2 regions of the Aeribacillus sp. FSL K6-1305 genome follow, and region 2 is predicted to be linked to the other one. Evidence: a T-box and tRNA genes for the amino acid it is inferred to sense, from the RefSeq annotation. Region 2 holds a T-box; the other holds one or more tRNA genes.
What was found. A T-box is a leader RNA that pairs with one kind of tRNA and senses whether it is charged. The one in region 2 lies ahead of ileS (isoleucine--tRNA ligase), so its partner is inferred to be a tRNA-Ile.
Positions count from the first base shown of each region.

Region 1: it encodes a tRNA-Ile, which carries the amino acid that the T-box ahead of ileS (isoleucine--tRNA ligase) is inferred to sense. The anticodon was not compared.

Region 1 is NZ_JBBOQV010000001.1:1,429,581-1,436,210, forward strand. Features, by position in the region: gene NST97_RS06875 (PstS family phosphate ABC transporter substrate-binding protein) at 1-336, opposite strand, end outside; gene NST97_RS06880 (MFS transporter) at 498-1,778, opposite strand; gene sodA (superoxide dismutase SodA) at 2,185-2,793, opposite strand; tRNA gene NST97_RS06890 (tRNA-Ile) at 2,932-3,005, opposite strand; gene NST97_RS06895 (DUF456 domain-containing protein) at 3,062-3,544, opposite strand; gene NST97_RS06900 (Na/Pi cotransporter family protein) at 3,601-5,232, opposite strand; gene NST97_RS06905 (IS4 family transposase) at 5,608-6,630, opposite strand, start outside.
Region 2 is NZ_JBBOQV010000001.1:1,134,246-1,140,875, reverse strand. Features, by position in the region: gene NST97_RS05345 (cell division protein SepF) at 1-289, shown strand, start outside; gene NST97_RS05340 (YggT family protein) at 299-562, shown strand; gene NST97_RS05335 (YlmH family RNA-binding protein) at 641-1,417, shown strand; gene NST97_RS05330 (DivIVA domain-containing protein) at 1,513-2,022, shown strand; T-box leader at 2,074-2,298, shown strand; gene ileS (isoleucine--tRNA ligase) at 2,351-5,125, shown strand; gene NST97_RS05320 (hypothetical protein) at 5,426-5,716, shown strand; gene lspA (signal peptidase II) at 5,826-6,287, shown strand; gene NST97_RS05310 (RluA family pseudouridine synthase) at 6,291-6,630, shown strand, end outside.

The sequences.
Region 1 (6,630 bases), 300 kb from region 2:
TTTAATTGGGCGAGATGCGTTAGAAATATCAGTTTCACCAGCTGTAAATTTTTCAAAGCCTCCGCCTGTTCCTGAAATTCCAATTGGAGCTTTTACATCAGGATGTTCTGCAGCAAATTCTTCAGAAACAGCTTCCATTATCGGACCAACAGTTGATGATCCATCAATAGCGATTTCACCTTCTAATTTTTGCTCGCTTGATCCGCTTTCTGAAGATGATTGCTGTCCGGAGTTTGAACCATTTGTGTTTGCATCATCCGAATTACCGCAGGCTGCTGTAAAAGCTAATACAGAACTGATCATAATGGATGACGCCAAAAATTTAAAATTTTTCATTCGGTTACTTCCCCCTATTATTTCGTGATCTCATCTTACGTATATAAGATTAACTTTCAAGTATTAAACAAGTTTTAATAGAATGTAAAGCTTTTGTAAAGCTTGTTTTTTGTGTGTATAAAGAACAGCTGATGCTGCGTAAACGGCATTCCGCATTTATTTTATCCCTTCTCTCCATCCGCTAGATTTGGCCTGTGTATGCGCTTTTCTTGTTTTAACGGGCGGTTGCTTTCTTTCAGCCTAATTTGTTTAACAAACAGATATATGAACGCATGGCCTGAACCTATTAAGAGCAATAAAAAAGGAATGGTTTTTGTTTCATTTGTCAAAGCAACTGTAAAAATAAAAAAGAGGATCGATAGGATTCTTCCTGCATTTAAAAAAATTTCTCGAACAACAATATATTCGATCCTTGCTTGCGCAATATTCCACCCTTTTCCAATCACATCATACGTGATCGAAGAGTACGGAACAAGCAAAATTGGATAGGCAATTCCGATTGCAATAGCATATATTAACAATCTTTCATAGGAAATTTGAAATAAAATGAGAAACAAGGAAAAGTATAGCATAAGCCCGCCGGCTAGAATAGCTTTTTTCCTCATTTTTTTCGTGATCCACCGAGAAGCCACAATATAAGTGAAAAAGGCTACGAAAGAATTTAGAAAACTAAATGTACCTAAAGCCATCTCACTTTTGGTCACGATGTATACAAACACATTAATGAAAAATGTAAATGTTCCTTCACGCAATCCTTGAAACACATGAGCGTTTGTAATTAATCTCCAATTTTTGTTTCTTTTTCTTTCTTGAATGATTTTCAATAAAATGTAATCTCCGTGAGCTTTTCTAGACGTAAAAAAGAAGCTCAACATGACAGCAACAGTAAATAACATTAACGAAACTGCAAAAATCACTTTATACCCAATAGTATTTGTAAGTCTTGAAATAATCAGACCAGCTAACATCGGTCCAACCATCCCTGAAAGGGAAGTTAATATCCCAAGAAAGCCATTAAAAAAGTCCCGTGTTTCCGGTTCAGTAATTTCAAATGTCAACACATTAAAGGCCAGCCAATAAAAACCGTAGCCGACGCCAATGATTGCACCTAACAAATACATGTAGTTGACAGCTTGATCTTTTAAAACTAAAACGGTTAGAAAAAATGCGGCTAAAAACGACACTCCTAGGCGAAGTACAACGACTCGATCAATTTTTTTGGATACTTTCCCAGCAATAATGAAAGCAAGCGGCTGAAAAATGACAATAAATAAATTGTATAATCCTAAATCAATCAATTCCCCTGACTGTTTCCATAAATAAACATTTACGAACGTATTCGAAAGTGCAATGCTTAATGAATAAAAACCGCCGATCATCAACAGCAGCATGAAATCATGGTCTGTTTTTCTTGATCCAATCCATTTTTTGACGTTTATCATATAAAACTCCCCTTTACTTGCTACTACTATTTTTCCTAGCTAAAGGGGAGTTATGTATAAAGAAAGGTGTTTTCGTTACCTTTCAGTGATCAGCCTCAAAAAAAAATGCACAGAAACCGCTGAAACACGAATTATGTCAGTCATTTCCAAAAAATAGTAGAGTAGAAAACTGATTTCAAGGGGCTGTCCAGAAAGTCAAATCCGTTTGTGTCGTCCCATAGGCTGACCAGTTTGGATTTTTCTGTGTTGATTTCAAGGTCTAGTTTCTCCACCAGTTGCCTGTCAGCTACCGAGCGTCCTGGCATTTACTCGAGTTGGACTTGCACCAACTAGCAGATAACAGCTTAGCTGGGCGCGACAAATAAAAAAAGGCTGAGATTCGAATATCTCAGCCTCTTGTAACAGTTTATTTTGCAGCGCTGTAGCGTTTTGCCACTTCATCCCAATTCACAACATTCCAAAACGCTGCAATATATTCAGGACGACGGTTTTGGTATTTTAAGTAATAAGCATGCTCCCAAACATCAAGACCTAAAATTGGAGTTTTCCCTTCCATAAGAGGATTGTCTTGGTTTGGAGTGCTTGTAATTTCAAGCTCGCCGTTGTTTACAACCAACCATGCCCAGCCGGAGCCAAAACGACCAGCAGCAGCTTTAGCAAATTCTTCTTTAAAAGCTTCAAAACTTCCAAATTTTTTGTTAATTGCTTCTGCTAATTCTCCAGTTGGCTCGCCGCCTCCATTCGGTGAGAGGATGGTCCAGAACAAGCTGTGATTTGCATGTCCTCCACCATTATTTCGAACAGCTGTACGAACAGATTCAGGAACAGCGTCTAAATTAGAGATTAAGTCTTCTACACTTTTAGATAAAAGTTCAGTTTGACCTTCCAAAGCAGCGTTCAAGTTCGTCACATATGTGTTATGATGTTTTGTGTGGTGAATCGTCATTGTTTCTTTGTCAATATGAGGTTCCAATGCATCATAGTCGTATGGCAATTTAGGTAATTCATAAGCCATAATGAATCTCCTCCTTAATGATTAATATGTACTAAATGCTTTCTGCCTTGAAGCTTTCATATTCAGATTACCAAACTTATTAAAATGATGCAATTAATGTGCAATTAAAAAAGCGGTTACATTATTCGACTAATTTTATGGACCCTGCAGGATTCGAACCTGCGACCGGACGGTTATGAGCCGTCTGCTCTAACCAGCTGAGCTAAGGGTCCTTTTTCAAACACATAAGTAAATTATCACTAAATAGCTGTTGAAGTCAATGGCTAATTTAGAATATTGTATAAAGAAAATGAATGATCATCAACAGCTGAATCAGCCCTTTTGCTACTGTGCTCGCCAACAACCCCAATAAAGAACCGACTCCAACCTTTACAGCCTCGCTAAATGTTTTGCGGTGTACGAGAAGCTCTGCCGCAACAGCCCCTAAAAAAGGTCCTAAAATAATGCCAACAAACGGGATGATAAATGGCCCGGCAATTAAACCAATCGTACTTCCCCATCCGGCTGCTTTACTTCCACCAAACCGTTTAACTCCTACCATATTTGCCAAATAATCCGATAGGAATAAAAGAATGATGAACATACTTTCAACAACCCAAAATGAAATGGTTAACTGGCTGAAGCTAAAACAAATTCCATAGATAAAAAAGGCTGCTACAATCAATAACGCTGACGGTAAAATGGGGAAAATCAGCCCGACAAAAGATAAGATAAAAAGAGCAATGATCAAAATCCAAATGATTACATCCATTTGCTTATCCTCCTAGAAATTAGAAATCAATGAACAATTTAATCCACTTGAAACGATTATTGACGGTATCCTAAAACAGCTTCCGCAATATTCACCGAGTGGTCGCCAATTCGTTCTAAGTTGCTGATAATATCTACATATACTATTCCGCCTTGTCCGGTACAAATCCCTTCATTAATGCGGATAATATGTTTTTTGCGTAAAGTGCGTTCCATTCTATCGATTTTTTCTTCAGATTTCAATACTTTTTTTGCTAATACAACATCGTTATCATCTAAAGCGTTGATCGCATCCTTCACATTTTGCAAGGTAATTTCAAACATTTCCAATAAATCTTCCAATGCCTGCTCAGTAATGGTGACTTTATTATTATTTTTATAATCAATAAGCTCCACTATATTTTCAAAATGGTCGCCGATTCGTTCAATATCTCGAACAGTATCCATTAAAATGGAATGTCGACGCGAATCATTTTGCGACATATCTTTTCCAGAAATCAATACGAGATAATCTGTTATTTTCCTATCTAAATTATTGATCGCCTCTTCAAGCTGCATCGCCATTTGTGCGTGCTTCTGCTGATTTGTCATCAAAAATTGTCTCGTTTCCTCTAGCCCTAATGATGCATATTGACCCATCCGAAGCACTTCTTCCTTCGCTTGCCCTAAAGCAATGGTTGGTGACTGTTCAATAAAAATTGGATCCAAATGCTTCGCTTTATACTCTATCGCTAAATCTTCACCAGGTATAACTTTTGTGACAAGCAGTGCAAGTGCACCGATGAACGGCGCTTGAACGATCGTATTGACAACATTAAATATTCCATGAGCAAAGGCAATGGTCATTTCAGGATTTAAATACAAATGGGCTTGCAATGATTCGATAAAATATTTGAAAATTGGTAAAATAATTAGAAAAATTGCCGTTCCGATTAAATTAAACATTACATGCGTCAAAGCAGCCCGTTTAGCAGCAATCGATGCTCCAATTGATGCCAAAACTGCTGTGATGGTTGTTCCGATATTATCACCGAATAATAAAGGCAGCGCAGCGTTGAGATCAATTAACCCTTGTGAAAACATCATTTGCAAAATCCCAATCGTCGCACTTGAACTTTGAACGATGATTGTAAAAACGGTTCCAATTACAACGCCAAGCAGCGGATTTGCACTTATGCTGACAGTCAAGTCATGAAAAATTTCTAATGATCTTAACGGCTTCATGCCGTCTCCCATCAATTCAAGCCCAAAAAACAAAGCGCCAAATCCAAAGATCACCTGCCCGATGCTGTTTATTTTTTTGTTTTTAGAAAAAAATAAAAGAACAGAACCTATAAATAAAATTGGCAAGGCATACGCTTCGATATCGAATCCGATAATAAATGCCGTAACAGTCGTTCCGATATTTGCTCCCATGATCACGCCTATTGCTTGCTTTAAGCTCATGAAGCCGGCAGAAACGAGACCAACCGTTAAAACAGTTGTACCGCTGCTTGATTGAATTAACATTGTCACAAACATCCCAGCAAAAATACCCATAATAGGGTTTGTCGTAAACTTATCCAAAATATCTCGTAATTTATCTCCGGAGAATTTTTGCATACCTTCTCCCATACTTTTAATCGCAAATAAAAAAATTCCAATCCCGCCAAGAAATTCAAATAATATTTTTTGAACATCTACATCCACTCGTTTCACCTCCTTATTTTTCCAAATATATTAACGGTTAAATCATTTTTGAAAAAGAAACGTTTACATTTCCCATTACCAAATTCCTTCAAATCCAATTTTTTTATTTTGCAATCGGTGCAGGCTCCTGCAGCTTCTGTCTATAATAATGGACGAAACCGATATGCCCCGCAAATAAAATTAATTTTTAACATGTTCCTCCCACACATGTTACTTTTATATTTTAAATCATTAGCATTGCATAAATATAGTTAGAATTTTCTGTTAATTAGCTTTTGTGAATTTGTGCCAAAAAGACAAAACCTAAAGAAAGGTGGCACTGCCCATTTGGTAAATATATACAGTTAAACCAGAGCGACAACGACAAAAGGGAGATTATGGACTGGCTCGCCCATCAAATTTTCGCAACCAAACATAAGCTGGTTTCCACAGAGCTCTCTTTAACCAACGAGTAATTCGAAGTAGGGATTTCTTACTTTTCATCTCCAATTGAATGAGAACATGTAAGCAATACGTGATCAGGGCTAAGAAAATTTGATTTTGAATAGCTGTTTCACTCATTCCATAAAAGTGCTTAATTTCTACGTGTTGCTTGAGCCATTTGAAAAAGAGTTCAATAGCCCAGCGAGATCGGTAAATATCACTTATCTCTTCTGGTTTTAAATCAAATCGGTTGGTGATGAAACGAAGTAAGTTCCCTTTTGTGTCCATAACTTCTAGTAGACGATAGACATTTTCAGTACGATTTTGTGTGGTACCAATGTAGACCATTTTATCGGATAGAACGTGACAATCATCAGGAAGTGAAAATGTATAGACTTCACGAATGACTGCGTTTTTCTTCAGTCTTGAAACGAAGAAATAGCCATCATCTGTCATCCGGTCAAAACGTTCATAGTCCACATAACCGCGGTCAAACACATACATGGCTTCTTGATCATCCACTAGGACTTCGAGTTGATTTCGGTCATGTTCTTTTGCTGTCGTAATCACTGCTTTTTCAGGATAGACGGTGTCTTTATCCATGAAAACGAGCCGTAAGTGTAGCTTTACACCAGCTTTTGTTTTCCGGAATTTTGCCCATTTATAATTGGTCAAGTTCAACGGGAGTGTACTTGAATCAATGATTTTCAGTGGCATATTCTTTCCGTTTTTATAATGGTACCGTTGAATTTTCCAAACAAGATCCAAGAACAAATTTGCAAGAATTAGTGGGTGGATCTGATTGTTTTTTCGGGATAGCTGAGAGGCACTTATCGATTCAAATCCGAGTGCTTTTTGAAGATCTTCGTCTACAAGTGCATCACTCATTTCCTCTAAGCTCTTAAATTCGAGCAGCTGGGCTACCAATAAAAGTTTAATATAGGCTTCTGTTGTCAGCTTTTTTGTGTAATAGTC
Region 2 (6,630 bases):
AAGCGCCCAAAAATCCACTAAAGTAATATTATGTGAGCCAAGAACGTATTCAGAGGCGCAAGAAATTGCTGATCATCTGAAAAACCGCCGTTCATGCATTGTCAATTTGCAGCGGATCGGGCATGATCAGGCAAAAAGAATTGTTGATTTTTTAAGCGGCACTGTTTATGCGATTGGCGGAGACATCCAGCGTGTTGGAACAAACATATTTTTATGTACCCCAGATAACGTAGATGTCGCCGGCTCCATTTCCGATTTCATGGCAGATGATGAAAATAAAAGGTGGTAGAAATGATTGATGGGGACAATATATAACATATTAAGTTTTTTGCTCGATATTTATTCCTATGCGATTATCATTTATATTTTGATGTCTTGGTTTCCGAATGCAAGGGAAACGTCCATTGGACAATTTTTAGCGGCTATATGTGAGCCTTATTTAGAACCGTTTAGAAGAATCATTCCTCCATTAGGGATGATTGATGTATCTCCTATTGTTGCATTGATTGCCCTGCATTTTGCAGATTATGGGCTGTATGCTCTTTTTAGTATGATTTCATAAAATTCATTCGCCGATTGACATTCGAATTGTTTTGTATGCCAATCGGCTCTTTTCATATCATAATTGGAGTTGTCTCTTATGGAGAGTGTTTATCAGCATTTTCGCAAAGAAGAAAGGGAGTTCATTGACAAAGTCTTTGGATGGAAACAAATTGTGACTGAGCAATATCGGCCAAAATTGACCGATTTTTTAGATCCGCGGGAACAGAAAATCATTAAGACATTGATCGGTGAAAATCCGGATGTTCACGTGCAATTTTTCGGAGGCTATAAAAATGCTGAAAGAAAGCGGGCTTTTTTTTACCCTGACTATATTCAACCGACATTAGATGATTTTTCAATGTTCGCATTTGAAATCATGTTCCCGAAAAAATTCGTAACATTATCACATCGCGAAGTGCTTGGATCGCTTATGTCGCTCGGCTTAAAACGGAGCAAGTTCGGCGACATTATCATTCATGATGAAACGGTGCAAGTCATGGTTGCGCAAGAAATTGCCAATTTTCTGCAGCTGAACTGGAATAAAATTGGAAAGATTTCCGTTCGTTTGAAACAGATTCCATTCGAAGATGTGTTTTCTCATGAAGAAGAAATGGATATTTCTTTGATCACCGTTTCTTCGCTTCGGCTCGATGCTGTTCTAGCAAATGTTTATCACCAATCTCGGCAAAAAATAAAATCGCTTATTGAAAATAGTCTTGTCAAAGTCAATTGGAAAATTGTTGAGGATGCTCATTTTGAAATTGCGGAAGATGATGTGTTATCTGTCCGAGGATTCGGAAGAAGCAAAGTTTTGGCAATTGAAGGGAAAACAAGAAAAGATAAGTGGCGCATTAAGATCGGAATACAAAAATAATATTACAAATGGAAAGATTTTTGCCCATTCTGTCGAAAAATCGTTTATAATTGGATTAGTGTTTTGCGAAAAACATACATATGGAGGTGGAATTTGTGCCTTTAACCCCGCTGGATATTCATAACAAGGAATTTACAAAAGGCTTTCGCGGCTATGATGAAGATGAAGTAAATGAGTTTTTAGATCAAGTGATTAAAGATTATGAAATGGTCATCCGCGAAAAGAAAGAATTGGAATTAAAGGTGAAGGAATTAACCGAGAAGCTGAATCACTTTACAAATATAGAAGAAACGTTAAATAAATCGATTTTAGTTGCGCAGGAAGCTGCGGAAGATGTGAAAAGAAACGCTCAAAAGGAAGCGAAGCTGATCATTAAAGAAGCGGAAAAAAATGCTGACAGAATCATCAATGAAGCACTTGCTAAATCGCATAAAATTGCAATGGAAATCGAAGAGATGAAAAAGCAGTCAAAAGTATTCCGCACCCGTTTTCAAATGCTCATCGAAGCACAGCTTGATCTGCTAAAAAATGATGATTGGGATCACTTAATGGAATACAATGTCGAGCCAATCTTAGGAGAAGAAGCGGAAGAACCGAAAGTATAACTTGACTTTTTTGTTCGTGATTTCATATAATACGAAAATAAAACGGAATATGACAAAACAATGAGAGGGACAGTAGTCCTTTCAAGCCCTTTATGACAGCGAACCGGGGACGGTGGAAGCCCGGGTAAAGGCGAAAGGATGAACATCACCCTTGAGTCCATAGCTGAAACATGCTAGTAGGCTGTGGCGGCCAAGTCCGTTATGTTTATGAGTGGATGTGCATGATTTGTGCGCATCTAAAAGGGTGGTACCGCGAGATTCCTCCTCGTCCCTTAGGGATGAGGAGTTTTTTTATTTTAGTGAACAAATATTATGTGGAGGAATGGGAATGGATTATAAAGAGACGTTACGAATGCCGAAAACAGACTTTCCAATGAGAGGAAACCTTCCGAAAAAAGAACCTGAGATCCAGAAAAAATGGGAAGAGATGGATATTTATGAAAAAGTGCAGGAGCGCACGAAAGGACGGCCTCTTTTCATATTACATGATGGTCCTCCGTTCGCAAACGGGGATATTCATATGGGGCATGCCTTAAACAAAATTTTAAAAGACATTATTGTCCGTTATAAATCCATGAGCGGATATTGCGCACCGTATGTTCCAGGATGGGATACGCACGGTCTGCCAATTGAAACAGCACTTTTGAAGAAACAAAAAATCAATCGAAAAGAGATGGATGTCGCGCAATTTCGAAAACATTGCGAGCAATATGCATGGGAGCAAATTGAGCGCCAGCGCGTGCAATTTAAACGCCTTGGAATTCGAGGCGACTGGAAAAATCCATATGTCACCTTGAAACCAGAATATGAAGCCCAGCAAATTCGCGTCTTTGGAGAAATGGCGAAAAAGGGATATATTTATAAAGGCTTGAAGCCGGTTTATTGGTCTCCATCGAGCGAATCTGCCTTGGCAGAGGCGGAAATTGAATATTATGACAAACGCTCGCCTTCTATTTATGTTGCATTTGAAATAAAGGACGGAAAAAATGTATTAACAGATGGAGAAAAAATCGTCATTTGGACGACTACTCCGTGGACTATCCCTGCAAACTTAGGAATTGCTGTTCATCCTGATTTGGAATATTCTGTAGTGAAGGTTGGAGCTGACAAGTTTGTGATCGCATCTGCCCTGCTCGAAGAAGTGGCAAAAGAGCTGGACTGGACAGAATATGAAGTAGTGAAATCGTTTAAAGGCAAAGAGCTGGAATATGTGGTTGCGAAACACCCGTTCTATGACCGCGATTCATTAGTGATCCTTGGCGAACATGTAACGACCGACGCTGGTACAGGATGCGTCCATACAGCGCCAGGCCATGGGGAAGACGATTTTGTCGTCGGACAAAAATATAACCTAGGCGTATTATGTCCTGTCGACGAAAGAGGGTACATGACAGAAGAAGCTCCAGGGTTCGAAGGATTGTTTTATGATGACGCAAATAAAAAAATAACGGAAAAATTAGAAGAAGTAGGGGCATTGCTAAAGCTTTCATTTATTACACACTCCTATCCACATGACTGGCGAACAAAGAAACCAACGATTTTCAGAGCAACAGCGCAATGGTTTGCGTCCATTAAAGATTTTCGAGATGAATTGCTGCAAGCAATTAAAGAAACGAAATGGATCCCTAATTGGGGAGAAATTCGCATTCATAACATGATCCGCGATCGAAGCGATTGGTGTATTTCCCGTCAGCGGGCATGGGGCGTGCCAATTCCAGTGTTTTATGGTGAAAATGGGGAGCCGATCATAACAGATGAAACGATTGAACATGTGGCAAAACTGTTCCGCGAGCACGGCTCGAACGTTTGGTTTGAACGCGAAGCAAAAGACCTGCTTCCAGAAGGATTTACACACCCTTCAAGCCCGAACGGCATTTTTACGAAAGAAACAGACATTATGGACGTTTGGTTCGATTCAGGCTCTTCTCATCAAGCAGTTTTAGTTGAACGGGAAGATTTGCAGCGTCCTGCTGATCTTTATTTAGAAGGCTCTGACCAATATCGCGGCTGGTTTAATTCATCGCTGTCTACAGCAGTTGCTGTCACAGGAAAAGCTCCATATAAAGGCGTTTTAAGCCATGGATTTGCGCTGGACGGCGAAGGACGGAAAATGAGCAAATCGCTAGGAAATGTTGTTGTTCCTGCCAAAGTGACGGAACAGTTTGGAGCAGATATTCTTCGTCTATGGGTAGCATCAGTTGATTATCAATCGGACGTTCGCGTCTCTGATGCAATCTTAAAACAAGTATCTGAAGTATATCGGAAAATTCGCAACACGTACCGTTTCTTGTTAGGAAATTTGTTTGATTTTGATCCAAATCAGCATCGTGTTTCTGTAGAAAAATTAAGAGAAGTGGATCGCTATATTCTCATTAAACTGAATAAACTAATTGCCAAAGTGCGAAAAGCATATGAAGAATATGATTTTGCATCCATCTATCATGACGTTCACAATTTCTGTACGATTGAGCTAAGCTCATTTTATCTTGATTTTGCAAAAGACATTCTGTATATTGAGGCTGCTGACAGCCATAATCGACGCTCTATCCAAACGGTTTTATATGAAGCGCTTCTTGCTCTTGTAAAGCTGATGACACCGATTTTGCCGCATACAACAGAAGAAGTATGGGGACATATTGAATCAGTTGAAGAAAAGAGCGTACAGCTTGTCGATATGCCGGAAGCTGTAGAGATTGAAGGCAGCAAAGAGATTGAAGCGAAATGGGATCAGTTTATGTCAGTTCGCGATGATGTATTAAAGGCCCTGGAAATTGCCCGAAATGAAAAAGTGATCGGCAAATCGTTAAATGCTGCTCTCATCCTTTATCCGAACGAAGAAATAAAAGAATTGTTCAATTCAATACAAGAGGACTTAAAACAGCTGTTTATTGTTTCCCAGTTAGAAATTGCCGGTGATTACAAAGATGCTCCAGAAGAAGCGCAAACATTTGATAGCATCAAAATAATTGTGAAGCAAGCGGATGGTGAGACTTGTGAAAGATGTTGGGTTGTTTCAACAGATATAGGCACTGATCAAGACCATCCGACATTGTGCAAAAGATGTGCAAGCATTGTGAAAGATCACTACAGCCATCTAGCATAGTTTTATCAGCTCCCTGTGCAAACAGGGAGTTTTTTCATTTAGCAATGCTTCCTCATAAAGAAGTGTCATAAAAAGAACGATCTTTCATTGAAATCCGTCATAGTCAATTGGAAAAGTTTTCTCGGATGCTTTTTCAAAAATGAATACTTTGCTCAAAATTGAAAGAAGAATTCAGCTTTTAGCTTTTAAAGTGTGAATCATTTCCAAGCCGCTATTTACGTGTGTGGAAAAACTTGAATGTGATAGGAGGCAGTACGGCGGTTACAATATAAATACAAAACAGACGAGGGGGTTTTAATAATGAATCCGCTCGATCAAATCAAAGACGAATTAACGTTAATGAAGGACGAACTCAATGCGCGGCTCGCCAAAAGTCAATTGGATGACCCGATTTTTATCCGGGATGTAAAAAATGAGCTCAACGATGTTGAGCTTGCATTGGAAAAAATGGAATATGGACTTTATGGCATATGTGAAGAAACATTGCAAAAATTGCCGCTCGAACAATTGGCACAAATTCCGACAGCCAGAACGATTCATGATTTTCTCAATATGAAATCATATTTAAAAAAAACACTAGAATATCATTAAGAAGTGAAGTGAACAAGCTTCACTTTTTTGCTTGTTCCCCTTCTTTACTGTTTGTCAAAAAATGTGCTAAAATTTGATGGAAACTTGCCAGTGAGTGGGGGAACACAGTGTGCTTAAATATTTGATTGCATTATTTGTCATCGCTCTCGACCAATGGACAAAATGGCTGATCGTAAAAAATATGGAAATTGGCGAAAGCATTGAAATTATCAACGGATTTTTATACATAACGTCTCACCGCAATAAAGGAGCGGCTTGGGGAATATTACAGAACCAGATGGTGTTCTTTTATATTATTACCATTATTGTTGTCGTAGCGATTATTTATTATATGCAAAAATATGCGAAACAAAATGCAATGCTGGGGGTTGCTCTCAGCTTAATGCTCGGCGGAGCGATTGGGAATTTTATTGACCGCCTTTACCGTAAAGAGGTGGTGGACTTTATTCATACATATATTTTCGGCTATAATTTTCCAATTTTTAATATTGCCGATTCGTCTTTAACAATTGGTGTTATTTTACTTTTCATATATTTTTTGTTTTTTGAAGAAAAGAAGCAAAAGGAGTAGAAAATGGAGCAATTTACTTTTGTTGTGACGGAAAAAGAGGAACATGAACGAATAGATAAATTTTTGTCCAATAAAAATGAGAATTGGTCAAGAACGTCGGTCCAAAATTGGATCAAGGACGGGATTGTTTCAGTAAATGAAAAATCGGTGAAGGCCAATTACAAGTGCCAAATTGGTGATGTCATCACTGTATCTGTTCCAGAACCGGAAGAGCTGGATGTCAAGCCTGAGCCGATGGAGCTTGATATATACTATGAGGATGAAGATGTCATCGTTGTCAATAAACCGCGCGGGATGGTCGTTCATCCAGCGCCGGGACACACTTCAGGAACGCTTGTGAACG